Nodosilinea sp. E11: one gene and its partner. Each later gene encodes a partner of the first gene's protein in a complex. Links are inferred from orthologs where the notes say so. Each region holds a gene or a part of one and is shown on either strand. Other genes may lie near its edges.

The links.
Region 2: the proteins of cdaA (region 1) and glmM are in contact, whole or in part, in a crystal structure (PDB 7OJS), measured with the Bacillus subtilis proteins. The link is inferred for Nodosilinea sp. E11 from one-to-one orthologs.

The regions. Positions count from the first base shown.
Region 1 is NZ_CP136520.1:4,195,710-4,210,348, reverse strand. Bases 7,209-10,109 are described here. They hold cdaA (diadenylate cyclase CdaA), read left to right. Parts: upstream 7,209-8,149; coding sequence 8,150-9,070; downstream 9,071-10,109. Other genes in these bases: pgsA (CDP-diacylglycerol--glycerol-3-phosphate 3-phosphatidyltransferase), read left to right, coding at 9,845-10,109; RRF56_RS20870 (isoprenyl transferase), read left to right, coding at 9,067-9,822; lysA (diaminopimelate decarboxylase), read left to right, coding at 7,209-8,052. In the rest of the region: lpxD (UDP-3-O-(3-hydroxymyristoyl)glucosamine N-acyltransferase), read right to left, coding at 1-1,018; 23S rRNA (uracil(1939)-C(5))-methyltransferase RlmD, read right to left, coding at 1,056-2,429; RRF56_RS20895 (hypothetical protein), read right to left, coding at 2,691-2,864; RRF56_RS20890 (ATP-dependent Clp protease ATP-binding subunit), read right to left, coding at 3,059-5,524; rimI (ribosomal protein S18-alanine N-acetyltransferase), read right to left, coding at 5,734-6,411; more of lysA, read left to right, coding at 6,640-7,208; more of pgsA, read left to right, coding at 10,110-10,378; RRF56_RS20860 (CsbD family protein), read left to right, coding at 10,565-10,747; RRF56_RS20855 (ABC transporter ATP-binding protein), read left to right, coding at 11,046-12,899; RRF56_RS20850 (DUF4346 domain-containing protein), read left to right, coding at 13,290-13,697; RRF56_RS20845 (hypothetical protein), read right to left, coding at 13,788-14,129; RRF56_RS20840 (hypothetical protein), read right to left, coding at 14,454-14,609; RRF56_RS20835 (cobalamin-binding protein), read right to left, coding at 14,618-14,639. UniProt on the Bacillus subtilis protein: One of 3 paralogous diadenylate cyclases (DAC) in this bacteria, catalyzing the condensation of 2 ATP molecules into cyclic di-AMP (c-di-AMP). Upon expression in E.coli leads to c-di-AMP synthesis.
Region 2 is NZ_CP136520.1:935,053-949,601, forward strand. The notes cover bases 6,635-9,445. They hold glmM (phosphoglucosamine mutase), read left to right. Parts: upstream 6,635-7,207; coding sequence 7,208-8,683; downstream 8,684-9,445. Other genes in these bases: RRF56_RS06565 (DUF309 domain-containing protein), read right to left, coding at 6,643-7,116; RRF56_RS06575 (hypothetical protein), read right to left, coding at 9,009-9,445. Outside these bases: RRF56_RS06540 (sigma-70 family RNA polymerase sigma factor), read left to right, coding at 1-116; RRF56_RS06545 (tetratricopeptide repeat protein), read left to right, coding at 161-1,189; cphA (cyanophycin synthetase), read right to left, coding at 1,355-4,045; RRF56_RS06555 (DUF1995 family protein), read right to left, coding at 4,440-5,177; RRF56_RS06560 (cysteine desulfurase family protein), read right to left, coding at 5,198-6,364; more of RRF56_RS06575, read right to left, coding at 9,446-9,983; RRF56_RS06585 (hypothetical protein), read right to left, coding at 10,490-10,960; heterocyst differentiation protein HetZ, read left to right, coding at 11,304-12,410; RRF56_RS06595 (hypothetical protein), read left to right, coding at 12,450-13,454; RRF56_RS06600 (DUF3488 and DUF4129 domain-containing transglutaminase family protein), read left to right, coding at 13,550-14,549. UniProt on the Bacillus subtilis protein: Catalyzes the conversion of glucosamine-6-phosphate to glucosamine-1-phosphate. Glucosamine-1-phosphate is used for cell wall biosynthesis.

The DNA of each region.
Region 1 (14,639 bases):
GCCGCTGGAGCGTTTTATACATCTCCGGCAGGCGACGATACACTGCCGAGGCCTTAAGAAAGACTCTGTGGGGTAGGGCCGGCACGCCAGTGACGATTTCGCCGGGGGCAACATCGCCATGGATGCCTGCTTTAGCGGTAGCGATCGCGCCATCGCCGATAGTAGCCTGGTTGGCAATGCCCACCTGTCCGGCCAAAATCACGCGATCGCCAATGGTGACCCCGCCCGCCATGCCTACCTGGGCCGCCATCGCCACCCCAGCACCGACCTGGCAGCCGTGGGCAATATGCACCAGGTTGTCGAGCTTGGTGCCACGACCCACGCGGGTGGTGCCGACGGCGGGGCGATCGATGGTCGTGTTGCTGCCCACCCGCACACCATCCTCAATCACCACATAGCCCGACTGATCCATTTTTTCCCACCCTGCGGCTGTGGGCACAAAGCCAAAGCCTTCGGCCCCAATCACCGCACCGCTGTGAATGGTGCAGTCGGTACCAATCTGCACCCGCTCATGGATCACACAGTTGGCATGGAGCACAGTGCGATCGCCGACCCGCGCCTCTGGATAGACCACCACATTGGGGTGAATACAAACCCCATCGCCCAGGTGTACCCCAGCCTGAATAACCGCGTTGGCCCCTATCGCGACCTCGGCTCCGCAGATAACACTGGGATCGATAACGGCGGTAGGGTGAACCCCAGGGGCGGGCTGGTAGGGGGTATAGAACAGGGCAATGGCGCGGGCGAAGGCCAAACGCGGATCAGCAGCACTGAGCCAGGCTAGGCCCCTCTCGGTGGCCTGGGCCTGCAAGACTGGGTTTTGGGGCAAAATCAGAGCCGTGGCCTGGGTGGTAGCCACAAAAGCAGCGAACTTGTCTCCTTCGATGTAGCTCAGCGCGCCAGCCGCAGCCTGATCGACAGCAGCAACCCCAGCAATGTCGGGATCGTAGCCAGGGTTGACCGTCAAGCTAGAGGCAACGGCAATCTGAATTTTGTCGGCAATGGTGCTGAACTTCATAGGAGCTGAGAAAAACGCAGTAAAACCAATCTGGCTTTTACGCTACCAGAAATGCGACGCATTCTACGTGGGGGGTCTGGGGAAAGAAGTCGGCGGGCTGGGCTTTGACCAGGTTGTAGCCGCCCTCGTCCCGCAGAATTTTGAGATCTCGGGCTAGAGTCGCGGGGTCGCAGCTCATGTAGACGATGCGGGGAGGCCGCAGTTCAATTAGAGCATCCAGAACGGTGCGATCGCAGCCCTTGCGCGGCGGGTCAAGCACCACAATATCTAGTGGATCGCTCAAACTAGCAGCGGCGACTGGCAGCAAAGCACCCACATCTCCGGCTCGAAACTCGACATTGTCAATGCCATTCAGCCCCGCATTGGCTAGGCCCTGGGCCACGGCCTCAGCCTGGACCTCTAGGCCCAAACAGCGCTTCGCCACCTGGGCTAAGGGCAGCGTGAGGGTACCCACGCCACAGTAGGCATCAATTAGAGTTTCGCTACCCGTGAGCTGTAGCTCGTCTAAAATGACCTGGAGAATCTGCTCAGCCTGCTCGGTGTTGACCTGAAAAAATGTAGTGGCATGAATGCGGAACCGCAGCCCGGCAAAGATCTCCTCGATGTAGGGTATGCCATCGATCACCAGGGTTTCGGCCCCAAAAATGGCGTTAGTCTTGTCGGGGTTGAGGTTGACGCACACACCGACCAGGTCCGGGTAGCGCTCTCGCCACTCCTGGGCCTGGAGCTCAATATCTTTGAGGTTAGGGGCAGTCGATACCAGCGTCAGCAATTGTTGACCGGTGCGACGCCCCACCCGCAGTGACAGGTGACGCAGTCGTCCCTGGTGCTTAGTCTCGTTGTAGATCGACCAGCCCCGGTCTTGAATATCGCGTTTGACCTCGGCCAGCAACGGGTCGAGCCGATCATCCTGTACGGGGCACTGGTTGAGATTTACCAGCTTGTGGCTGCCCTGGCGAAAGTAACCGGCCTTAACCTGGCCTTCGGGCGATCGCCCCAGGGGGTAGGTGGCTTTGTTGCGGTAGCTCAGCGGGGCATCAGAGCCTAAGATCGGCAGCACGTTGGGCTGTTCAAAGCCACCGATACGCGTAAAGGCATCGACCACCTGTTGCTGTTTGGCCGCCAGTTGCGCCGGGTAGCTCACCGACTGCCACTGGCAGCCGCCGCACTTATCGGCCACAATGCAGGCTGCCCGCACGCGATCGGCAGATGGAGACAACAATTGCCTCACCTTAGCTCGACCAAAGGTGGGCTTAGCCTGTACCAACCGCGCACGAACGGTGTCGCCCGGCACGGTATCGGGGACAAACACCACCCGCTCCTGCCAGCGGCCAAGACCGTCACCGCTGCTACTCAGGTCAGTAATCTCCAGATCAATTGTTTCCCCCTGCTGCCACTGGTCCACGGTCATGCTCCTGCTGTGCTTTCTCAATCCGCCTATCGACTGTAGCAAGGGACGCGACGAATGGGGGGAAGGCTTGACCTAACGAAACCCTGAAGAGGTTGAGTTTTAGGTTTCAGATTGAGGCTGCCCTTTAGACCCAAACGCTGCAACTCAGAGCGTTTAATCGGTGTTGCTGACTTGACCCATGAATTTGGGTAAGGTCAAACAGCCGTTTGCCCCTACGAAGAACGTTGCCGTTTTAATTCATACCTGTTTCAAAAACACCGTTTAATCTTCTTCACGCAAGGCGTCAATGGTTTCAGCGCTGAGCAACGGCTTAAGTTCGGCCTGCACGGTTTCCGGCTGATTGCCCCACAGCATTTTACAAAAGGAGCTTTTACCTTGCTGGCTAGCCCGGTTAAACACCCCGGCTAGTTTTTCGCAGTTGGTGGTGTCGCCCATGGTGAAGCCTCTCCATTCGTGTTGACAGCATAGCCGCTCTTGGGGATCGCCGCCTAATAGCGAAGATTAAACATAATCCTAGCTCTGATGGATTGTTCCTGGGAAGCTAAGAGTATAGCGGCGGGGAGCGCAATAAAATGCCGCCCCCGTTACGGGGGCGGCATCGTCAACAACAGATAATCGACAACTAAGGCTTAGCTTTCGGCGGAGATCAGTTCGCGGCGCTGCTCGGCTTGAATGGTGACCTTGCCAGTATCGTCGACATCGACGGTGGCTGTGTCGCCATCCCCTAGACGGCCAGAGAGAATCTCCTCGGCCAGGGTATCTTCGAGCAGGCGCATAATCGCCCGACGTAAGGGCCGTGCCCCGTAGCTGGGGTTGTAGCCCTCTTCTACTAATCGCTCCTTGAAGCGCTCGGTGACCTGAAGATGAATATTCTTCTCGGTCAAACGAGCAAACACCTCCTTGAGCAGGATGTCGGAGATCTCTTTGACCTCGTCCTTGGTGAGCTGACGGAAGACGATGATTTCGTCGAGGCGGTTGAGGAACTCAGGGCGGAAGTACTGCTTGAGTTCTTCGTTCACCAAGGAGCGGATGCGGTTGTACTGCGATTCGGCCTGGTCTTGCTCAAACTCGAAGCCGAGACCGCCGCCACCCTTCTCGATCACCTTGGAGCCGATGTTCGAGGTCATGATCAGCAGGGTGTTTTTGAAGTCGACTGTGCGGCCCTTGGCATCGGTCAGGCGACCGTCTTCAAGGATTTGCAGCAGCATGTTGAAGACGTCGGGGTGAGCCTTCTCAATCTCGTCGAACAGCACCACAGTATAGGGCCGACGACGCACGGCTTCGGTCAGCTGACCACCTTCGTTGTAACCCACGTAGCCCGGGGGCGAGCCAATCAGCTTGGAAACCGTGTGGCGCTCCATAAACTCAGACATGTCTAGGCGAATCATCGAGTCTTCGGAGCCGAAGAAGTAGGCCGCCAGAGACTTGGCTAGCTCGGTCTTACCAACCCCAGTGGGGCCAGAGAAGACAAAGCTGGCGATGGGCCGGTTGGGGTTTTTGAGGCCGACTCGGGCACGACGGATGGCGCGGGAGATGGCCTTAACCGCTTCGTCTTGGCCAATTAACCGCTGGTGCAGGGTGTCTTCCATGTGCAACAGCTTCTCAGACTCAGACTCGGTGAGCTTGCTCACCGGTACCCCAGTCCAGGAGGCGACGATGTGGGCGATGTCTTCTTCACCGACCACGGGCATGTCTTCGCCCCCGGCGTCTTCGGTAACCTTGTTCTGAGCGATCGCCCGAATTTCGGCCTTGATCTCCATCTCGCGATCGCGCAGTTCCCCAGCTTTGTCAAAGTCTTGGGAGCGCACGGCGTTGTCTTTGTCTTTGAGCACCTGGCGCAGTTCGCGATCGAGCTCCTTCGCTGCCGGGGGCAGCTGGGAGTTGATCAGGCGCACGCGGGAACCGGCTTCATCGATTAGGTCGATGGCCTTGTCGGGCAGAAAGCGGTCGGCAATGTAGCGATCGGAGAGCTTGGCCGCGGCTTCTAGCGCTTCGTCGGCAATCTTGAGCTTGTGGTGCTGTTCGTAGCGATCGCGCAGACCATGAAGAATCTCGATGGTCTCATCGACACTGGGTTCGCCCACCATCACCGGCTGGAAACGGCGCTCTAGGGCGGCGTCGCGCTCGATGTGCTTGCGGTACTCATCGAGGGTGGTGGCCCCAATGCACTGAAGCTCGCCTCTAGCCAGGGCGGGCTTGAGAATGTTGGCGGCGTCGATTGCCCCTTCGGCAGCCCCCGCCCCAATCAGGGTGTGGACTTCGTCGATCACCAGGATGACATTGCCCGCCGTGCGGATCTCATCCATGATTTTCTTCAAGCGCTCTTCAAACTCACCCCGGTACTTGGTACCCGCCACCAGCAGGCCAATGTCGAGGGTGACCACGCGGCGATCTTCGAGGATGTCGGGCACATCACCATTGCCAATGCGCTGGGCCAGCCCCTCGGCGATCGCGGTTTTACCCACACCAGGTTCGCCAATGAGCACCGGGTTGTTTTTGGTGCGGCGACCGAGGATTTGAATCACCCGCTCAATTTCTTTCTGACGACCCACCACTGGATCCAGCTTGCCGTCGGCGGCCATTTGAGTCAGGTTAGAGCCAAATTCGTCTAGGGTGGGGGTCTTGGTGCGACCACCACTGCTTCCGGCAGACACCTCTGCCGTCTCACCCAGCATGCGAATCACCTGGGTGCGCACCTTAGACAGGTCAACGCCCAGGTTTTCGAGAACGCGGGCCGCGACCCCCTCGCCTTCGCGGATCAACCCTAGGAGCAGGTGCTCGGTGCCAATATAGTTGTGGCCGAGCTGACGAGCCTCTTCCAGGGAGAGTTCAAGCACACGCTTGGCTCGGGGGGTAAAAGGAATTTCAACGGCTACGAAGCCGGAGCCACGACCAATAATCTTTTCAACTTCGATGCGCGCATCCTTAAGATTGACGCCCATCGACTTCAAGACCTTGGCGGCTACGCCCGTGCCTTCCCCAATTAACCCCAGGAGAATTTGCTCGGTGCCCACAAAGTTGTGGCCTAACCGACGAGCTTCCTCCTGCGCCAGCATGATGACCTTGATTGCTTTTTCTGTGAAGCGTTCAAACATGATGGTATTAATTACCTGGTGCGTGCCGGATAGGGAAATTCTAGCACAGCGATTTTTATCGGTTGTGCCTTACCAAACAGCCGGTTTACCGACCTTGGGTTGAGTCCTCCCTAAGCTATAGAAACTAGCCGGGATCGCCACTTGTCAACGACTGAATTGTATAAAAAATGTAAATATTCTCAACTTTAAAGGTTGGGGTTTAGGTGCGGTTAACCGATCTTTTTTTCATTACTAATCTGCCATCCCTGGCGGTGTAAACGGCTGCTAGCCAGGGTGCGTCGCTGATGGAGTTGATCGCGGTATTCGGCAGTTTTCAGGGAATTTTGCCAGAGAATCAGGGCATCTTCGCCATTGCTGTAGTAGCGACGTCGGCGGCCTAGGGTATCAAAACCAAAGCTTTCGTAGAGGGCCAACGCCCGGCTATTGGAAGGGCGTACCTCCAACGTAGCGCGGGTTAGGGCGCGATCGCAGGCATCTTCGAGCAAATTCACCAGCAACCACTGCCCCAACCCCCGCCGCTGGTAGCGGGGATCAATCGCCAACACCGTGATATGGGCTTCATCTAAAATCGCCCAGTAGCAGCCCAACCCCATCAGCGTAGGCATTTCGGGGCTGGAAGAGTCGAATAAAGCATCTGGATCCACTGAATCCAAAGGTGTCGGGGTCATAGATAGTTGGGGGCTGGCCATCGAAGCTGTCGATAGATTGGCAGCACCCGTTTGACTACCCTGAGGACTATGCACCAGCATCAGCAGGCAGCTATTGGGGCTATCTAGTTCGCGGCCATAGCCCTCCGCCGACCACAAGCCCCCTAGGGTGCGCTGGTCGAGCGCCACCAAAGCAGCAATATCGTTATGGCTGGGTGGTTGACAGGAAAGATAGCCCACAAGTTTCGATAGTAAATTGCAATTGCAATTGGTTAAATTCCGATTGTTTTAAACGCTTGGGCCTGAAAATCGGCACAGCCCTTAATTGTACACTGGTGCTTGGGGACCATGGCTGAGCTGGGCCATGCTTTACCCCTAGCCGGTTTCCCGACCTGCTCCTTAGCTGTTTAGATCGCAGCTGTTCCAACATCACCCCTGATCACCCCATTTTCTGCGAGCGCAACGTCTATGGTTTCGACTTCTTCTGTACCGGCATCGATGGCCGATAGCCGTCAGTACCTGCCCCCCACTGGCGATAGCTCCCTATCGCCCAACCAGCTGTTGCTGCCGATCACCGCTACGACTACCCCCACCGACCATCTCAGTGTGGGTGGCTGCGATGTGGTCGATCTCGTCGAGCAGTTTGGGTCGCCGCTCTATATTCTCGATGACCATACCCTGCGCACCGCTTGTCGCCAGTACCGCCAGGGGTTTGAGCGCTACTACCCCGGCGAGGCGCTGGTGCTTTACGCCTCTAAGGCCTGGAGCTGCATGGCGGTGTGTGCCGTGGTTACCGACGAAGGCTTGGGCATCGACGTCGTGTCGGCAGGAGAACTACTGACTGCCACTGAAGCTGGCGCGTCTGCGGACAAGATTTATTTTCACGGCAACAACAAGTCTTTTGAGGAGCTGACGCTGGCCGTAGAGGTCGGCTGCCGTATCGTGGTGGACAACTGGCTAGAGCTCAAGTCTCTGGGCGAAATTGCCACTCAGCAGGGCAAAACCGTGCCCATTTTGCTGCGGGTCACCCCCGGCATTGAGTGCCATACCCACGAATACATTCGCACGGGCCACCTTGACAGCAAGTTTGGCTTCGACCCCGACCAGATTGAAGCCGTGTTTGAGTTCCTCGCCGGCCAGCCCCAGATCCAGGCCTTAGGAGTTCATGCCCACATTGGCTCCCAAATTTTTGAGCTGACCCCCCACACCGATCTAGGTGACGTTATGGCCCAGTGGGTGGTCACCGCCCAGCGCTATGGACTCACCCTCACCGAGCTCGATGTGGGCGGCGGCCTGGGCATTCGCTACACCGAGGGCGATGACCCGCCGAGCATAGACACTTGGGTAAAAACCGTGTGCGAGAGCGTTATAGCGGCCTGTGAGGCCAGAAACATACCGTTGCCCAGGCTGCTGTGTGAACCGGGGCGATCGCTCATTGGTTCCGCCTGCGTCACCGCCTACCGGGTCGGTAGCCAGAAAGAAATTCCTGGACTGCGCACCTACGCCTCGGTAGACGGGGGCATGTCTGACAACCCACGCCCGATTACCTACCAGTCGGTCTACCGGGCGCTAGTCGCCAACCGCATGACCGCGCCCCTCAGTGAAACCATCACCCTAGCCGGTAAGCATTGCGAGTCAGGGGATATTCTAATTAAGGACGCGGCTCTACCCGAGTTGAAAAGCGGGGATGTGATTACTATTGCGGGCACAGGTGCCTACAATTACAGCATGGCTTCGAACTATAACCGGGTGCCTCGGCCAGCGGCAGTGCTGGTGGCCGAGGGCGACGCTACCCTGATTATTCGCCGGGAAACTGTGGCCGATCTGCTTCGGCAAGATTGTCTACCCGAAACTCTACGGCCCCAGGCGAAGTCTACCTAAGCCAGCAACCGGTGCTAGCCTTGGGCAGGGTTTTGCCAGGGAGGCTGATCGGGCCGCCCTATCGCACAGCCGCTCAGGCACCATCCTCTAACGCTGCATGATCTACCTCTGGGAGCAATGGCTAACAAACCTAGACCAGGTTAGGTTCGTGCTACAGGCGCTAGATATTGCGCTGGTCTTGCTGCTCAGCTACGTGGTGCTGGTGATCATCGGCGAGAAACGCACGCTGTGGATGGTGCGGGGGCTGATTTTTTTGATGCTGGCAGCGGCGCTGAGCAAGTTTCTAGGGTTAGCCCTGCTGGGTTTTGTGCTCGACAAGCTCGTGATCGGCTCGGCTGTAGCTATGGCCTTTATGCTCCAGGGTGAGTTTCGGCGGCTGCTCGAGCTATTGGGTCAGGGGCGGGTGTGGGAGTTACTTAGCCCCTCCCACGAGACCATGCCCCAGCCTGACAACGTGATTGACGAAATTGTCGATGCGGTGAAAGAACTGTCGCAAAACCGCACCGGGGCGCTGTTGATTCTTGAGATCGACAAGCCGATCGATGAGCGCGACTTTACGGTGCCGGGGGTACGGATCAATGCTGAGGTCTCAAAGGAACTCATTCAAACGATTTTTCAGACCAGCACCCTGCTCCACGACGGGGCTATGCTGGTGCGCGGCGCGCGAATTGCGGCAGCGGGGGTGATCTTGCCTATTTCTGAGCGGGTGGCCTCGCGACAGCTAGGCACCCGCCACCGAGCAGCGATGGGGATTACCGAACGGGTAGAGCATTGTCTTTGTGTTGTGGTATCTGAAGAAACAGGCTCTATTTCACTAGCGGAAGGCGGTATTCTAGATCGGCCTCTGACCAGCAGCCGCCTGCGCAGTATTCTGCGGTCTAAGTTTTCGAAGTCGGTCGATCGCGAGGCAGTAGCTCCCCAACTCAGAAGCCTGGGTCGGCGGCTGGGCAGCCTTGGAGTGACCTACGTGCTGCGCTTGTTTCGTCTATCTTCATCGTCTCCCCGAGAGAAAAAATGACCACCAAGCCTGTTGTTCGCTATGCTCTGCCCGCCGACCTCAAGCCCGATCGCCTACCCCAGCACGTAGCGGTAATTATGGATGGCAACGGGCGCTGGGCCAAACGTCGGGGGCTACCGCGCATTATGGGCCACCGCCGGGGGGTAGACACCCTCAAAATTTTGCTGCGCTGCTGTCGTGACTGGGGCATCGGGGCGCTGACGGCCTACGCGTTCTCCACCGAAAATTGGGGTCGCCCGGTTGAAGAGGTCGATTTTTTGATGGCGCTGTTTGAGCGGGTCCTGCGTCAGGAACTGCTGGAAATGATGGAAGAGAATGTGCGGATTCGCTTTGTGGGCAATCTGGCGGCGCTCCCCTCATCGCTACAAAGCGAGATTCACCAAGCGGTTACCCAAACCCAAGGCAACCACGGCATTGAGTTTACGGTGGCCACTAACTATGGGGGCCGACAGGAGATTGTGCAGGCTTGCCGAGCGATCGCAACTCAAGTGCAGAAGGGCGAACTCAATCCCAGCGAGATTGATGAGGCGCTGTTTAGCCGCCATCTCTACACCTCTGAGATCAGCGATCCTGACCTGCTGATTCGCACGAGCGGCGAAATGCGAATCAGCAATTTTTTGCTGTGGCAGCTGGCCTACGCGGAGATCTATGTCACCGATACGCTCTGGCCCGACTTTGATACCTCGGAGTTTCACCGGGCGATCTATGCCTACCAGCAGCGCGATCGCCGGTTTGGCAAGGTAAAAAGCTAATCCCTCACGCTACCGAGAGCCCATGAACCTCCCGACCTGGATTACCGTTTCTCGCCTGCTGGGCGTTCCGCTGCTGCTAGTGCTGCTCCAGGCTCCGACAACAGCCCAGCGGTGGTGGGCAATGGGGATATTTCTGCTGGCGGCAGGTACCGACTGGCTCGATGGCTATCTGGCCCGCCGACTCAATCAGGTGACCGATTTGGGCAAGTTTCTCGACCCACTGGTAGATAAGCTGCTGGTGCTGGCCCCGCTGCTGATGCTGGTGGAGCTGGGTCAGGTGCCTGCCTGGGGAGTGTTTTTGATTGTGGCGCGAGAGATTACCATCTCAGGCTGGCGGGTCAACCCAGCCATGCAGGGGGGCAAAGTGCCGGGGGCTAACCTGTGGGGTAAGGCTAAGACGGTAGTGCAGATCGCGGCGATCGCCCTGTTAATTGCCCCCCTTCCCCCCGGCTGGGATCTGGCTGCACAACTAATATTCTGGCTAGCGGTGGCCCTCACCCTGGCGTCGGGGCTGGTTTACCTGTGGCCGCAGGATCGCCGTCGCTCCTTGGATTAAGTGGGTTGCCGCTCCGTTGACGATGGGGCGATCGCCTTGAACAAGCAAGCTCCTCTCTCTAGCAACCCTGTCTCTACGGACCTATCTCTACCGAAATGGAGAGAGCAATCCCTGGCCTACTACAGATGGTCAGCCGCGAGTCAGGTCTTAAATTGTAAAAAGACCTTTTGCTAAGGGATTAAGATTATGTCCATTGAAGACCGCGCTCAGGCCACTGCAAAAAATATCGAAGGTAAAATGCAAGCGGCGGTTGGCGAGATTACTGGCGACCCCAAAGACAAGGCTGAAGGGCAAGCCAAACAGCGCCAAGCAGAAGCTACCCACGCTAAAGAAGATGTGAAGGACGCCCTGAAAGACGCTATTGACTAGGGTTGTCTAACATCAGGCTAAATCTTGACTCAAAACGCCACCGGGACCGCAGATTGCGGTCCCGGTGGCGTTTTGGGCTTAATCGAAATTACGGGGGTGTAAAGATCCTGGAAAAGCCGACGCCGCTAGGGCAAAAGGGCAACCCTACCGTATGACCTGTGCATTGCTAAGTTTGATGGGTGGGTGGGTCGCAGTCTGCGAGTTGTCGGTTAGACCAAGAAAGACAATTTCCCCGCCCTCCTATCTTTCTAGCTTTCTAACCCCTCACTCTCCCTAGCCAAGGCGCTATCGTAGGCAAATGAGTGAATATCGGGTAAAACGGATTTCGGCCCCTAAGAAGAAGGCGTCGTGGCGCAATCTGGGCGAATCGCTGGGGATGTATCGCTACGGGCAACGAGCGATCGCCCTGGTGTGGCAGACCGAATGGCGGCTGACCGTGGCCCTAGCGCTACTGACCCTGGTGGCGGGGTTGCTGCCCGCCGCTGTGGCCTACGTTGGCAAGCTAATCGTCGATGCGGTGGTGCAGGCGGCCCAGTCGGGGCTGGCGGCTGACCGCCAGGCCGCTCTGATGTATCTGGCCCTAGAGGCGGTGCTGGTGGCGGTGCTGGCCGGGGCGCGCCAGGGGTTAGGGTTATGCCAGTCGCTGCTGCGGGTGCTGCTGGGGCAGCGGGTCAACCTGATGATTCTCGATAAGGCCCAGACTCTGCCGCTGACTTATTTTGAGGACTCTGAGTTTTACGACAAGATGACCCAGGCGCGGCGAGAGGCCTCGTCGCGCCCTCTGAGCATGGTCAACCGCACCTTTGGGGTAGTGCAGGATGTGCTGTCGTTGCTCACCTTTGGCGGGCTGCTGCTGCAATTTTCGGGCTGGGCGGTGGCGCTGCTAGCGGTGGCCACCCTGCCCGCCTTTGTGGCCGAGACCCAGTTTGCGGGCGAGGCCTTTCGTCTGTTTAAGTGGCGATCGCCCGAAACCCGACAGCAAGTCTATCTAGAAGCCCTGCTGGCCCGAGAAGACTTTGCCAAGGAGGTGAAGTTGTTTGGCCTGGGGCCGCTGCTGATGCAGCGCTATCAAGATATTTTTCAGCGGCTCTATGCCGAAGACCGCAACCTGACGGTGCGCCGCAGCGGCTGGAGCTACGGCCTGGGGCTGCTGAGTACGGCCTCGTTTTACCTGGCCTACTGCTGGATTGTGCTGGAGGCGATCGCAGGCCGCATTTCCCTCGGCGAGCTGACCATGTACCTGACCGTGTTTCGCCAGGGGCAGACCACCTTTGCCAGCACCCTGACGGCGATCGGCGGCATGTACGAAGACGGGCTCTACCTGGCCAACCTCTACGAATTTTTAGAGCAGCCGGTGCCAGAGGATATGGGCACAGCGGTGCGAGGGGTTGACCCCAGCGATGGGCTGCGGTTTGAAGGAGTGTCCTTTAGCTATCCGGGCAGCGATCGCTTGGCTCTAGAAGACGTTTCCTTTCACCTGAGACCGGGCGAAAAAATGGCGATCGTGGGCGAAAACGGCTCCGGCAAAACCACCTTGATCAAGCTGCTCACCCGCCTCTACACTCCCAGCCAAGGGCGGATTCTGCTCGATGGCCGCGACCTGCAAGAGTGGGATAGCGATGTGGTGCAACGGCGCATTGGCGTGATCTTTCAAGACTTTGTGCGCTACCAGTTTAAGGTGGGCGAAAACATCGGCGTGGGCGACGTCACCGACTTTGAAGATGCCCACCGCTGGCAAACCGCCGCCACCAAGGGCACCGCTGCGGAGTTTATTGAGGCTCTGCCCGACGGGTTTGATACCCAGCTTGGGCGCTGGTTTTTTGGGGGCCAAGAGCTATCTGGGGGCCAGTGGCAAAAGATCGCCCTTTCCCGTGCCTTTATGCGCACCAAGGCCGATATTCTCGTGCTCGATGAGCCGACCTCGGCGATGGATGCGGAGGCCGAGACTCGACTGTTTGAGCAGTTTCGCGAGGCCACCCAAGACCAGATGGCAATTTTGATTTCTCACCGATTCTCGACGGTGCGCCGGGCCGACAATATTATTGTGCTGGCCAATGGCAAGCTGATCGAGCAGGGCAGCCATCGAGAACTGCTGCACCAGGATGGGCGCTATGCCCGGCTATTTACCATGCAGGCAGCGGGGTATTTGTAGCCAGTTTTAAGAAGGCTAATATCCCATCCGTATCCCCCCTTAACCCAGATTTTCAAAAGGCCAATTCCGATAGGGTGACATGACATTCGCCCGGCTGAACTAGGGGTCAGCAAGCGGGATTTAGCTCAGCCCTGATGCTGGGGGCGATCGCACCCTAGCGGCCAAAGCACTCACCACCGGCCCAGGTGGGCATGCTAGAACAGCAAAGACCTATGGACAGGGTGAGCCATGGAACGGGGTAGTGGCCGATTTAGATAGCATTGAGCGCTACTGGCTCGATGCCACCGGCATTTCCGATGGCAGCAGTGGCTTTTGTCAATTTGATGGGCCGACCGCGCTACCATAGATGATCGCGTCTTTATCTGGGTTGCGATCGCAGCACCCTGCCCGATGACTGTACCCTCCAGCCCTCAACCCATGAACCAGGCCGAGCGCCACGCCCTAGACCATCAGCTTTCGAAGCGCTACATCGAGCTCGACCCCGATGGTTACTTTTTGATCTATCTCGACGTCGAGCAGGGGCTGATCTGCGCCAAACACTTTAGCAACGTCATTAACGACAAGGGGCTAGCCTGCGACCCCGTGACCGGCAAACCACTGCCCGTGCGCGGCTCGGTCGAACGAGTGCCCACCCGCACCTACAGCGGCCACACTGCCAAAGAACTCTGTATTGCTATTTTTGAAGACCCCGCCACCCCCTGCCCGATCAGCTATCTAGACCATGCGGCCTACCTAGGGCGCGAGTTTATGCGGGCCGAAGCCGCCTTAAATGCCGGAACAGACTACGTTCAAGACTGATGAACCAGGGCCAGCGATCGCTGCCTTCCTGCACCCGGCTCACCCTTGGCCGTGGCAGTAAACAGAACCCTCGGCTAGACTGTCTCCGCGCTAATGCACCCGAGATGCCAGCAGTTGCTCTTCGAGGGCAGCAATGCGGTTGTAGGCAGCCGTTAGCTGGGCCGTCAGCCGTTGAATTTGCACGTCTTGAGAGAATTTAGTTTCGGTATTCTGGCGATCGAGATCGAGGTAGCTGCTATCAAGCAGAATGTCTTTGTGCTCGCAAACGGCATCTAGCCGACCCATCTTTTGCCGGGAGACGCTGCGGTAAGACATTGGGCCAGCCCCCCGCTCATCGGCGGTAATGTCGCAAGCCTGGGTCGCTATCAGCGCAGACACCTGATCGTTGACCTGATCAATCATCTGATGCAGGGCGTCAATCTTATTTGTCAAAAGAATGACTTGGGTTTGGATAGAGTCCATGTGACGCCTGAATTTTTAAATTTCCTCATCATCCTAGACTCACCTCAATAGATTACTAGCCGTCTCCTGAATCATTTAACGTTTATTTGCCTGTGCGGCTCAAGCATTTTCAGGAGCAAAATAAACAAGCTTTTTCTTTCAGGAGAAGCAAAGAAAGGTTTTAACGTGTGAAGGTATTTGATCAAACTGTTACATAACAACAACTATAGCCAAACCCTCCATAAACACATGTTTTAGCTAGAAAAAACCCATATTGGAAAATTTATAGTTCTTGCAGGCAATTTCTGGCTATATCTATAGGGCTGCGGGTCGGGTTGTCTGGGCGGCGGCGGCAGGCTCGGGCGTTATCGCGTTTTCTCTAGCCCTCTGCAACGAAAGTAGGGTGCGATCGGCGGTTAGGGGCTTGCGATCGCGCACCAGTTTCGCTTGCCCGTTGGGCGGGTCGGGCATGAGAACACCTACTCTTCCACTAGCGGTTGC
Region 2 (14,549 bases), 3.3 Mb from region 1 along the record:
CGCTGTCCGATGATTTAGATGGTCTGCTCAACGTGCCCGACTTGGAGGAGCCTAGCTTGACGACCGCTCGCCTAGTGGGTGCCACGGGCGATCTGAACGGCGAATGGGCCAACTAAGCAAGCTACCCCCCAGCGGGGGGGCACACACCTGGGGAAGGGGAATGGCAATGACGCGTATGGGTAATTGGGGTTTAGCAACGCTGGCCTTACTGTTGTTGGCGGGGGCGATCGCCCCGGTTCAAGCCATTAACTTAGAAGAACAACTCGATATTCGCCCCAACAACGCCACCCGAGGAGAGTCACGGAATGTGGCCGATGGGTGGATGCAGTTGGGAAATCAGCAGCTGAGCACCGGTGACCTCACCCAAGCCGTAGACTCCTGGGCCGAGGCCGCCGAGATCTACCGCCTACTGGGCGATACCCAAGCGGCGGGGCGGGCCTACGGCTCGATGGGAGCCGCCTTTGCCACCCTAGGGCGCTACCCCGAAGCCGAACGAGCCCTAGTGCTGCGAATTGGTACCGCTAGCGATGACAATGACCTGCTGGGCCAAGTCTACGGTCTCAACAACCTCGGCAGTATCTATGTCATTCAGGGGCGTTTACTGGAGGGCCAGGCCCACTTTGAGCAAGCCCTGCAACTCGCTCGCACCACCGGCGACTCCCGCGCCATTGGTCTGTCGCTCAGCAACCTGGGTCAAGTGGCAACTCAGCGAGGCGACCTAGACGTGGCGGTGCGCCTGCTAGAGGCTGCCGCTAATTACCGAATTTTGGCCAGTGACTACCTCGGCGAAGCCCATTCCTCTAACAGTTTGGGAGATGTGTATGTGGCGTTGGGCCGAGAGTCTAACGCTATTGGGGCCTATCGCGTGGGGCTGAGAGCCGGGGTCGAGGCGGGCGATGGCCCATTGCAAATTCGCGCCCTAGATGGCCTGCTGGGCATCTACCTAGACCGCGGTGATTTAGCCCGGGTGCGAGAATACCTCGACCAGCGTGCCGCCCTCACCCTAGGGAGCACCCCAGCCGACCGGCAAACAGCGCTGACCTACCGCTGGCTAGGCGACTACTACCGACAAACTGGCGATATCGACCTAGCCAATCGGGCCTTTAGCCAAGGGTTGGCGATCGCCCGCAAGCTTCAGCAAAAAACTCTGGAAGCCGAATTTGTGAACCGGCTGCTGGCCATTCGATAGCACCTAGGGCTGCACGACAAGCGCCTGCTGGTGACGAGCCTCAACCGGTTGCGCTTGTCCCAGTCGCGCCTAGTAATAGTTACCGAGACGGTCTTCTAACGCTCGGTCAAAGGAGCTAAAGCCAACAGTATTGAAGGCTTCAGCCCCTTTGACCGAATCAACCACCTAGGGGTGCACCTCAGCCAACTGATCTGTGGGCTGAGCGGCGGCCTCAGCGGCACCGTTAAGCCCCGCATTGATCTGAGGGAGAGGGTTACGTGCGTTAATCAAGGCAATGGCGCGGGTCACACTTTCGGGCAAAATCACCACCAGACTGTCGTCGGGGGCCTCATCTAAGGCCGTGTTAATGGCCTCAGTTTCTGCCAGGATAGTGCGGTAGCTAGCCGTGCCCGTACCCTCTTCAATACCGTGAACGATCCACTTTGCCGCGTCGCCCCGGGGGCGGCCCCGAGTGTCATCGTCTTCTTTGACCACAATCTCGTCAAACATCTGAGACGCTAACTTGCCGAGAGTAATAAAGTCATTGTCACGGCGATCGCCCGGCCCACCAACCACACCAATCCGCTTACCAGGCCAATTTTTCACAAAGCCCCCCAGGGCTTCATAGCTAGCGGGGTTGTGGGCATAGTCTACCAGGGCGTGAAATCGGCCCAGGTTAAACAAATTCATCCGACCTGGAGTCTGGTCGGTGGAAGCCTCAAAGGTGTGCAGGGCCTGGCGAATCAGATCGATATCGACTCCCTGGGCAAAGGCCGCTAGGCTAGCAGCCAGGGCATTGGCAATCTGAAAAGGAGCCAGACCACCCATGGTGATGGGCACTTTTTCCGCTTGCTCAATGCGCAGCAGCCAGTCACCTTTCAGAATTGACAAATAGCCCTGCTCGTAGATGGCAGCCAATCCCCCCTGCTGAGCATGTTTCCGCACCAGCTCATTATGAGGATCCATTGAAAAGTAGGCTACCTGGCTTTTCACCTTTTGGGCCATGGCCGCCACCAATGGGTCGTCGGCATTGAGCACTGCGTAGCCGCTGGGGCGAACGGTTTCGGCCACTACGCTCTTAAGGTGGGCCATATCTTCGAGGGTTTCAATATCGCCCAGCCCCATGTGGTCGGCGGCAACGTTGAGCACCACGCCAATGTCACAGTCTTTAAAGGCCAGGCCCGATCGCAGAATGCCGCCCCGGGCCGTCTCTAGCACCGCCACCTCAACGGTAGGATCCTGCAAAATCACCTGGGCGCTTTGGGGACCGGTGGTATCGCCCGGCTCAACCATGTTGTCGCCGATGTAAATGCCGTCGGTGGTGGTATAGCCCACCATCTTCCCCGTTTGCTTAAAGATGTGGGCAGTCAGGCGGGTGGTGGTGGTTTTGCCGTTGGTACCGGTAATGGCCACTACCGGAATGCGGGCTGGCGTGCCGGGCGGAAACAGCATTGACAAAATGGGCTCAGCCACGTTGCGGGCAATGCCGACGCTGGGACAGACGTGCATGCGTAGCCCTGGAGCCGCGTTGACCTCGACGATCACCCCATCGACCTCCCGCAGGGGCTTAGAGATATCGGTGGTGACAATGTCAATGCCCGCGATGTCGAGGCCGATGGTCTTGGCAATGCGCTGGGCTACCCAGACGTTGTCGGGGTGAATGTCGTCGGTGCGATCGATGGCGATGCCGCCTGTGCTCAGGTTGGCCGTAGCCCGCAAGTAGCACATTTCGCCCTTGGGCAGCACCGTATCAAGGGTATAGCCCTTGCGATCGAGCAGTTGCCAGGTGGTGCGATCGACTTCAATGCGGGTAAGCAGATTGTCGTGGCCAACGCCCCGCCGAGGATCTTGGTTTGTGACCTCAATCAGCTGCTCAATCGTAGACTTGCCATCACCTACCACGTGGGCCGGCACCCGCTCCGCCACCGCAATCACCCGTCCGTTGATCACCAGTACCCGGTGGTCGCGACCTTGGTAAAACCGCTCAACGATAATGCCACTCGACACCTCTCGGGCAGCTTCGTAGGCTTCTTCGGCGGCGGCGTAGGAGTCGATGTCGATGGTAATGCCGCGTCCGTGATTGCCGTCGAGGGGCTTGATCACGATCGGGTAGCCGCCTACGTCTTCGATGGCGTTTTCCAACTCATCGAGGTAGTAAATTACGGTGCCCCGTGGTACTGGCACCCCAGCACTGCGCAAAATTTGTTTGGTTCCCTCTTTGTCAGAGGCCAGCTCTACAGCCAAAATACTGGTTTTACTGCTGAGGGTGGCCTGTACTCGCTGCTGATAGCGACCGTAGCCAAACTGAATCATCGCCCGAGTCGAGAGTTGCATCCAGGGAATGTCCTGGATTTCGGCCCCGCGCACAATGGCCTCGGTACTAGGGCCGAGGGCAGCGTCAAGTCGAAACTCGGTGAGGTCAGCCAAGTCTTGATCGAGTTCGGCCTTAGAATAGTGACCCGTTTCAATCAGGCTGTTGCACAACCGCACTGCCGCTCGGGCTGCGTAGCGACCGGCCTGCTCATTTTGGTATTCGAACACCACTTGGTACACCCCTGGCTCGGCGGCGCTGCGGGTGCGACCAAAGCCCACGGGCATGCCAGCCATGGTTTGAAGCTCCAGGGCAATATGCTCAACGATGTGACCCATGTAGGTGCCCTGGCGCACCCGACTGAGAAAGCCGCCTCGATGTCCCGGTGAGCAAAAGTGCTCAATAAGACTGGGGAGGGTCTCCACCAGTGCTTCGTAAAACCCAGGGATTTGGTCAGAGGGGCGATCGGCTAAGTCTTCTAGATCTAGCCGCATCAAGATTAAGTTGGGATACCGGATACTCCAGTAGTTTGGCCCTCGTAGAGTCTGAGTTTTAAGAATACGCATAGGCTGTGATAACTCACCAGTCGTAAAACAACGTCAGCTTAGGGTGCTAAATGACTAGCCAGGGTACTAGCTGGATACCCAGCAGAAGAAGGGCTGCTACAGCAAACCTACGGGCAGCGGCCCCCGAGCCTAGCAAAAATCGCTTAGCAGTCTAAGCGGGGTAAGCCCAGTTTAGAGGGCACTCCCGACCGTTTTAACCTGGACGCATCAGGTTTGTGAGGGAATCTAGACATTTGCCTAGAGCACAGCCTGCTATCGGTCTAAAAGTGGCCTAGATGAAACCAGACGATGCAGGCAGTATAACTCTAGCTTAGAGCTCAAGACAGTATCTTATGAGGGTTAATTAGTGCGACTTGACCGGGGATATAACCGATCACCTTGGCTTGTTCTCTACCTATTGGGTGAGAGCCCGAATAAAACCCTGAAGCTCACTTAAAAATCCACCTCGTTTGCCTTTAGTTGGGCCACCCCCTGGAGCCGCTGAGTCAGCGGTTTCACCGGACAAAATGCGATCGAGGGCTTCCCCAGAGGGTTTTTGGGGCACCTCAGCGAGAAGCTGATAGCCGGTTTCGGTGTCTTGCCACACCTGCCAGGGACTGGGGTAAGCGCGCAGCAGCACGGCTCCATCTAGAGGGCGCAGGTAGTAAACCGGCTCTAAGGTACTGAGAAAGCGATCGCGCAGCTGCCGCCCAGCATAGCCGATGCCAATGGTGGCTACATCTTCGAGCTTGGGATTGAGCATAATCACAAAGGCGTCGCCTGCCTGGGCGCACATCTCTTCAACCTGATTGACCTCAATGGAGGAGGGTTCAACAAACAGGTAGGCTTGATCGCCCGGTTCCATCTCGCTGTGGAGTTCGCCAATGCCCCGCACTACAAAATCGGGGTTGCCCCAGTCGCGACGAGCCAGGGCAGCCGATCCCGCATCGGGAAAGTAGATCTTGAAAGTGAGGCCGAGGTCTTGCAGCGCTGGGTAAAATTGCTGGGCTACCGGCAGCCCCTTGAGTTCTGAATACACCAACTCCACCATCATGCGGGGAATTCCCGCCTGAATAGCAGCTTGGGTAGCCGATCTGGCCTGGACAATGGCCTCTTCGAGGCTGGCGGGAACAGCGGTCGCAGCAGAATCCATAGCACCATTCATAGCAACAGTTAGGCGGGAGATAGGGTAAGAGGAGAGAGGGCACGGTGTAACACCTGGCGCAGCACCATCGCCGTCCAGTCGATGTCGGCAGCGGTGGTATGCCGCCCTAGGGTCAGACGAATGCCACAGCGGGCGGCGCGATCGCCATAGCCCATGGCCTTAAGCACCGGGCTGGGGCTGGGTTTGCCGCTATGGCAGGCCGAGCCAGCACTGATGCCAATGCCCGCCAGGTTCATCTCGCGCACCAGGGTACGGCCATTGACCCGATCGCCATCGGCGGCAGTGACGCAAAAACTGACATGGTGCGGTAAGCGATCGCGGCGATCGCCCGAAGGAACCAGTTCCGTCACGTCAGCGAGCTGAGCAAATAGGCGATCGCGCAGGCTCATCAGCCGCAGGGTCTCATGGGGCATTTCGGTGGCCGCTAGGGCCGCTGCCATCCCAAACCCTGCCAGAGCAGGTAAACCCTGAGTACCCGATCGCAGGCCAAACTCCTGTCCCCCACCGCCCAGTAGGGGCAACAATTCTACCCCAGGTCGTACGTAGAGAGCCCCCGCCCCCTGAGGCCCATAGAGTTTGTGGCTAGAGATCGACAGCAGATCAACCGGCAGCGTTTGCACATCGAGGGGTAAGCGCCCCGCCACTTGCACAGCATCGGTGTGAAACAGCGCGCCGTGGTCACGGGCGATTTGCCCCAGCACCTCAATCGGCTGAAGCGTGCCGACCTCGCTCTGGCCGTAGATGATCGATACCAGGGCCGTATTATCGCGCAGAGCAAGGCGCAGGTCGGTGGGGCTAACGCGCCCCTGGGCATCTACCGGCAGCCGGGTCACCTGCCAGCCCATCTGCTCTAACTGCTGGGCCGGTTGCTCAACTGCCGAATGTTCAACCGCTGAAATAATTAGGTGCTGGGGCAATCGGTAGCGGCGGGCCGCCCCGATCACCGCTAGGTTGTCGGCCTCCGTCCCCCCCGCCGTAAACACAATTGCATCGAGAGGGGCATTGACGAGACTGGCCACCTGCGATCGCGCCTGTTCTAGCACCGTAGCCGCCCGACTACCCCACTGGTGAAGACTAGAGGGATTGCCCCACTGCTCGGCCATCGCCGCCTGCATGGCTGCGATCGCCTCCGAGCGAGGAGGCGTAGTAGCGCTGTAGTCTAAATAAATTTGCATAGTCTGCGTCGACGAGAGAACAGCGCGCCCCAGCGGCACAAATTTTATCCTAGCAGGCAGGGTGATTCTAATTATTAGAGCAGCTAAGCCAGACCTGTCAGCCACCAGATAGTAGAGATATCTGTGTATTTACAGTAGATATCTCTGCGTATTTAAGGAACAGTGAATATAGGGATGAGGCCCGTCGCCGCTGCTGACAGGGCCAAATAGTCCCCTCCTCGCTCGGCGGTCAATCAGCCAGGCTGATCTGGAGAAAGTTTTGCGGCGTTTTTGTGGCGTTATGGATCGGCGTTGTAAATATGTGGAGTCGGCAATATGAGTCGTTCGCCATTCACCGTGAGGGATATGGTTGAGGACGAGGCTGAGGGCAGGGGGGCCGGTGCTGAGGCGATCGCTGCGGCCACCGCGATCACCTGCTCCCGCCCGGTCTGGTGCAGTGTGGTGAGCCAGGCCCAACCACAGTCAACCAGGCGTTCTACATTGACTCCTTCGTAGGCGGGTTCAAAGGGGCGCAGACGGTTGACTCCTTCTCCTAGGAGAATGCTGGCCCCTTGCCAGTTGTGGTTGCTCAGATGGTACAGGCCTACCGCAATCTGCAAAATACCCTGGTAAAAAGGTTTGTCAGTGGTGTTTGCTTCCATCCAGATCGCTTCCAATACATCGTGGCAGGCGTAGTAATCACCTTGGTTAAACAGGGTAATTCCCTCCTTTAGACGGGGATCAACACTTTCGGTAGAGCTATTTAAGGCCATGACAATGGTGTAACTGATCCAGAGGGATGGTTCCATCCTAAGGCAGAGGTGTTATCCTCCACTGTGAGTGTGAGGTGTGAGGAAAATTAACATGGTAAGTTCTCCAGTCAGACCGCCGGGCATTGTACCTGCTGACAAACCGAGCAAAGGTACAGAGACCACCGCAGAGCTATCGGCTTTGGGACTAGGTAGATTGCAACTCCCCTCTGGCCCACTATTTGGTACCGACGGTATTCGCGGCAAAGCCGGGGATCTTTTGACGGCTCCTTTGGCTATGGAAATTGGCTATTGGGCTGGGCTGGTTATGCAGGCTGAGGGATTAGCCGAGGGGCCAGTGATTTTAGGCCAAGACTCCCGCACCTCGGGGCCAATGCTGGCTTCGGCACTGTCCGCTGGGCTGACCTCTGCTGGTTTAGATGTATGGCACATTGGGCTGTGCCCGACCCCAGCCGTAGCCTACCTAGCCGAGTCCTGCCAGGCTTTAGGAGGAATCATGATTTCGGCCAGCCACAACCCACCTGCCGACAATGGCATTAAGTTTTTTGGGGGCGATGGTACCAAGCTAGGCAGTACTGTACAGGCCGCTATTGAAGCCGCCTTGCGGGGCCAAGCCAATGGGGTCGCTGCTGTGACCTTGCCCTGGGGACAGTGCTACTACCGGCCTGAGTTGGTCAATCGCTACGCCAGCTTTCTGCATGAACCCCTTCAGCCTGGCCTCGATCTAGCAGGCATGAAGGTGGTGCTCGATATGGCCTGGGGATCAGCCACTCGCCTAGCAGAGCAGGTGTTTTTGGAAGCTGGCGCTGAAGTCATTGCTCTGCATGGTGCTCCCGATGGCGATCGCATTAATGTTGATTGCGGATCGACTCACCTTGAGCCGATCAAAGCGGCGATCGCAGCCCACGGAGCCGATTTGGGCTTTGCCTTTGATGGCGATGCCGACCGGGTAATGGCGGTAGATTCCCAAGGTCGGGTAGTCGATGGCGACTATATTCTCTATCTCTGGGGTCAGCACCTACAAGATCAGGGGCGACTGCCCAATCACACTTTGATCTCTACGGTAATGGCTAATCTGGGCTTTGAGCGCGCCTGGGAAAAGCTGGGAGGCACCCTGGTGCGGACCCAGGTGGGCGACCAAAATGTCTACAGCGAAATGGTTAACCGAGGGGCCAAGCTCGGAGGCGAACAGTCAGGTCATATCCTCTGCCATCACTACAGTCTGACAGGCGACGGCATTCTCACCGCGTTGCATCTGGCGACGTTGGTACAGAGCTTAGGCGGGTCGTTGGCGGCCTTAGTCGATAACAGCTTTCAGACCTACCCGCAGAAACTTCAGAATGTGGCCGTAGTCGATCGCGATCGCCGCCTTAACTGGCAAGACTGCACCCCGGTTTGCCAAGCCGTGGAAGCCGCCGAGCAAGCCATGGGCAACGAGGGTCGGGTGCTAGTGCGCCCCTCCGGCACCGAGCCAGTAATTCGAGTGATGGTCGAAGCCATTGATGCAGACCTAGTCGATCGCTGGACGCAGCATATTGTGCAGTCAGTCAGCCAGCACCTGGCAGTGTAAATCGTTTCCCATACTAACGTTGAGGAACCGCTAAAAAATCGGCGTTGCTGAATAAGGGTATGAATCGAAAATACAATGTCTTCCGTAAAGGTGATGGCCATTCACCTCTACCTAAATTCATGCCTCGATTCAGCAACACCGACTAAAGCGATACAGAAAGCGGCTTATACCAAATCCTACTTGGCTAGCCCCCCATGCCACTGGGCGAACGGCGGTAAGGCCTCAGGCCAAGCCAATGCCCTTACAGGTTGACCGGTTGGGAATCCATTGTTGAGTTCCTTGACGCTGGGCTAACGACTCGACCGGTCTAATGAAAGTTTCTAATTTATTTAAACCAAGTTGGCGGGAGGAGAAAAATTGGACCCGCAGGGTGTACTCGAATAGAATTTCCAAAGATGTTTAACCATTCCTCAAAGATCTTTTCAAAATGAGGCGCTTGTAATAAATTTATTGCTGTCATGCCCAAGCAATTGGTCAAGTGAATTCTGGCCCGACGCCCATCAAAGTTGCTGTAAGCACCATCTAGAATGGTGTAAAAGTCAACAGTCATAACGGAATTCGATGATCCTGAAGTTTGCAAAGATGAGGTGGTTTTCCTGTGTTTCCAGATTCCTGAGTAGGCACAAAACTTTGATGGGGCAAACTTGCGAGAGTAAGGATCAAACACAAAATAGGTGATGGTACGTTGTCCCCATTTGTCTTGAGCAGTAGGATCATGGAGAATTTCGTAGTTCCATTGCCTAAGATTTAGGAAAACTTCAAGAAAATCTCCAGCGAAGTGAAGTCGTCTATCCTGAAGATCAAGAACAAACTCGGATACTGAAATTGCACGAAATATCTCGGCCTTAATGTCAAGTGACTCAACAAGAATGAGTTCTTGAGGTAGATGATTTATTCTTTTGATCTCCCTGGGTGAAAATTGGGGTAGCAGAACAGTTTGAAAGGCATTCATCCCAACCTCTCTCATCAGGGAAATGGAGTTGGCTGCCAAGTTGCGTCTCCCCCTGGTTACATGAGAGCTAACCATGCTAATAAAGGCATCATTTGAGTGCTGCGGCTTAAACAAGTGGGACGTCGCAAACTTGGCATGGTTGGCGACCGGATCAGCCCTGCTAATTTCAAACTCAATCCAAAGCTTTTTGCTATCTTGCTCTCTTTCTAGAAGTATATCCACTCTAGATGAATAGCCCAATACATTAACCAATTCTTTCGGCAATACTTGAACTTCTGAGCGGCACGACCAACCATGAGGAAGTTGTCTAGCGAACTCAGCTTGTAGAAAGGCAGTCAAGTAGCCCATTATCGTTTTATGGCTGCAAACAGGCTAAGCCGGGTCGTTTCGCTAGAATTTGGGCACTTGCAGCTTTAACCCGACACAGGCAAAGCTCAATCCCAGCTTCCATGATAGACCCACCGATTCAAGCGGTTCTGTTCCTATAACTAACTGGGACAGTAGAAGGGCCACGAGTCTCCAGAAAGTATCTAATTGCAACGCTTTGGCAAGATTCATAGATCCTGTCGAGGCGGCGGACAATCGTCGCGATCGCCCAATCTATAGCCGAGACGAACCATAAATGATACTCAGTCAGATGATTATCGTGGCTTGTGCTAGCCTAGTGTATCCTCAAAAGCACTGATGCATAAGGGCTGGAACCTTTACGCATCAGTGCTTTTGCTGTATGGGCGATACTGGTTTCGAACCAGTGACCTCTTCCGTGTGAAGGAAGCGCGCTACCACTGTGCTAATCGCCCTTGGGCTTTATAAGATAGCACATCGTCTGTACAGGTTTAGCAAAAATTTTGTGGTTAAGCCATATTGGGCGGAATAGGGCTAGTTTGCTGGGCTTGTTGCAGCTGAGCTTGAATCAAAGCCTGTACATCTTGGCGACGAATTTCGACACCGTGGCCAATTTTGCCGGGGGTTTCAAAAAAGATCAGGCTGTCGATAGGCTGCATAGCCAGCAGTTGAAAGAGGATGTGCACGACTGGCACCGGCAGTGCCATCACCTGGGGATCGTTGGCGGATTGGCCAGTAGCCGCATCTTGCAGGGTGGGATAGGCATAAACGATATTTTTTTGGCTGTCGGGCTGGGTGCGGTTGCTGAGAGTAGTCATCATCCACCCCTGCTCTAGGGTTTGTAGCACGTAGTACTGCTCGTGCTTGAGCTGGCCTGCGATCGCCTTTAAAGTCGGTGCAATGGTGGTAATGGCGTTAGCGGTTACTCCATCGTCAGGGGCATTTTGTTGGAGAGAGGCGACTTGAGCGTCGAGATCCATTGCGATCACCGGGTATTGAGCAGAAAGGTAGCAGTGCTAGCGACAGATATCCCTAGGTCAATCGGCTGAATTCTCACATCGCCCTTAGACGATTTGTCCATATATTTACGGACAGATGCTAGGATGTTGGACAACTTACAACCTGGGTTATTCTACCGATACGGCTGCTATTTATCTTTCAACTTACCCGAGGCTGGCGTTTTCGACCAGTCTAGCTGAGGTAAGCCTGCTGCCAGGTTGTAGGGGGCTGCATCCACCGCGTCACATACCTGAATATCGCTTCACTGTTTTGTGTAGCTTTTTGAGGATAGCCAGATTGAGTCAGGGTATCTGTACGTTGAGCGTGGATTCGCTTAGCCAGCTTTTCTACCAAGAATTAAAAACCGGCACTGCGGCCCCCGAAACAGGATGTCGGCAGCTTGCCCAGCGTTTGGCCACAGAGGTACAGCGCATCTGTAGCGAGAGCGATCGCATTCAGGCATCGGGCGATGTCGAATCCTGGGCCAAGTCTTTAGGCAAGCATCGTCTAGAGCAGTGTTTTAAGTACTACAACTTAGGATCACGTCAGGGGCGCGTTGAACTGCACAGCACCCTCAGCGCCATTGTCTATCGCTACATCACACCGCCCCAGGTGCAAACCAGCTATCAGGCGCGGTTAGCCCTGATCGAAGACTTCTTACAGATTTTCTACGTCGAAGCGCTCAATGCCTTTCGACGAGAGAATCAGCTAGCCGATCGCTACCAGCCCCGCACCCTGCTAGAACTCGCCGAGTTCATGGCCTTTTCAGAGCGCTACGGCAAGCGCCGCATTCCCCTACCGGGTCGTCGCAGCCAGCAGCTAATCATTCTGCGGGCCCAGACATTCTCTAAGCAGCAGCCCCCAGAGCTCGCGATTGATATTGAGCAAGCCACTGATTACGGCGGTGACGGCGATGATGTGCGCCCGGCGGCCTCCCACCAGCGGGTGCGCGAAGAGATGATCGCCCAGACCGATGATCTACCCGAAAATTCTCTACGGGGCCGGGTGGTCGAAGAGCTGCTGGCGTACCTCAAAGAGCGCAACCAGGACGAATGTGCCGACTATTTCACCCTGCGACTGCTCGACCTACCCACTCAAGAGATAGAGTCGCTGCTCAACCTCACCCCTCGCCAGCGCGACTATCTACAGCAACGGTTTAAGTATCATTTGTTGCGCTTTGCCCTGTCACACCATTGGGAACTGGTGCATGAGTGGCTGGAGGCGGGTCTAGAGACCAACTTAGGCCTGACCCTTCAGCAGTGGCAGCAGTTGCAAGATACGATCAGCGTCAAGCAAACTAAGTTACTAACCCTTAAACAGCAGGGCGTATCCGATGGCGAAGCAGCTAAGATCTTGGCCATGACCCCTACCCAGTTTCAAAAACAGTGGACTAAGCTGCTGGAGCAGGCTTGGGAAATTCGTAACGTTTAAGATCTCTCAAACATCCATCCGGACAGACCGTGCCAGGCCATGAATAGAGACTCAGATATCCCCGAAGACATCCTTCTAAGGCTTTTACTAGAGCCCCTTTCGACGGATGACTCGCCATCAGGAACGCACTTTTTTCCGGCGGTTGATGCTGAGACGGCTGAGCTGGAGGGGCTAGATACTGCACCTACCTCTCAGGTCTACCCTGGCTTTGAGACATCTACTCCAGCATCAGCAACGCCAGGTAACGCCGCGATCGATAGTAACGACACCCCTGTTTTTGACTCTGGAGACCTATCCACTGTGCAACCTCATTTCGAAGCCCTTTTGAAGCGCCGCCTGCGGCAAGAGATTACCCAACGCCCGCCTCTGTTTCCTTGGGAAAAAGGATTGCAAGAGTATCCTGACACCCTAAAGTCTGGCACAGCGTCTATTTGGTTAGACCACCTCAAAAATCTTTCGGTTCCCAGCAGGCTGCCCGAAGAGGTCTTGAGCGATCTATTCAACCAGTGCCAGCAAGCAGTACACGAAATTCGCCAAACCGGACGACGGCTAGTGGTCGCGGTAGAAGAGTTGTTTCCCGACCAGCCCCAAACCCTAGAATATATTGCAGGACTAGTGGCTCGGCCTGCCTATCGCTCGGCCCAGACGCAAACCCTGGCTCAGGTCGATTACGCCACTGCATCCACCCCGCAGCAGGTGGCCCTGGCTATGCTGGCTGCCCAGGGTATTTTTGAAGCCCTGTCGCTAACGGTATCGGCGACCAACCCCACCCAAACGCAAACTTGGCTGGCCACAGCGGGTGCGCTGACAGTGCAGGCTACCTATCAGGCAGCTCCAGATTGTCAGCTTGAGGTGAGGGTGCTGCTGCCGACTAGCGGCAGTTTGGTGCTCACTGCGCTGGGCGATACCCTAGGATCTGAGCGCACAACCCCCGGTGAGTTGGTGTTGCGCTTGGTAGCCGCACCCGGTGCGGTACATCGTTTGGATGTCAGTCTGGAAGGGGAGACTCCGTTAAGCTTTCAGATTGTAGTGGCCGATGATTAACCCTCCCGATTGAGGCAGGTGCAGGCCTCTGCCTTAATCTGGGCAGAGGCTAGTTCAGCGGTTAGCATGGAGGCGACCCTCACCCCGTTGCCGCCATGGTTGCTTCGCGCTGGATAGCCTCGTCTCCTTTGGCTAGGCCGATTCCGCCCCAGGAAATTGAAGATTCTTTGTTACTGCGGGTGCTAGTGCAGGTGCTGGTGACCCTGGGCATTTGCTCGGTGGTAGTGGCGGCGGCGGGGGTCACTCAGGCGTCTTGGTGGAATTTGCTGGCAGTGCCCTTGAGCGCTGTGGGAGCAGCCTTTAGCTGGCAACGCCGCCGCGATCGCAACGTGGCGGTTAAATTCTTTATTGCCATTGGCATGCTGATGGCCTTGGCAGCTTTTTTCTCCCGGTTGATTGAGCAGCCGGGCGATACCCGAATTGTGCTGGCGGAGCTGCTGGTGCAATTGCAGGTGCTACACAGCTTTGACTTACCCCGGCGCAAAGACCTAGGCTACTCGATGATGATTGGCCTAATTTTGCTAGGGGTGGCCGCCACCATTAGCCAGACCTTGGCCTTTGCCCCGCTACTCCTGCTGTTTTTGGCGGTAGCGGTGCCAGTGCTGGGGCTAGATTATCAGTCGCGCCTGGGCTTGGGTGGTGGAGCCTGGGGCAACGTCAAACTGCGACCGACCCTGGGACGATTTCTTGGTCTAGTGGCACTAATCGTGAGTCTGGGCCTGCTGATCTTTTTATTTTTGCCGCGACTGCCGGGATACCAGATTCAGAATTTTCCGGTGAGCTCGGTGATCGACACCCCCGACGACTTTTCGGGCGAAAGCATTATTAACCCGGCCTACCAGCGCAACGGTAACGAAGCTGGCGAGGGGTTTGAGGACGGCGAGGGCGGCACCATTCAGGGCAGCGGCAGCAGCCGAGCCAGCGGTCCCGGTGTGATCGATCTGACGTCTTACTACGGCTTTAACCAGCGCATGAATCAAAATCTGCGGGGCATTATGACCCCCCAGGTGGTGATGCGGGTCAGGTCGCAGGCTCCGGGCTTTTGGCGAGTGCTCGCCTTTGACACATACACCGGTCAGGGGTGGGATATCTCGC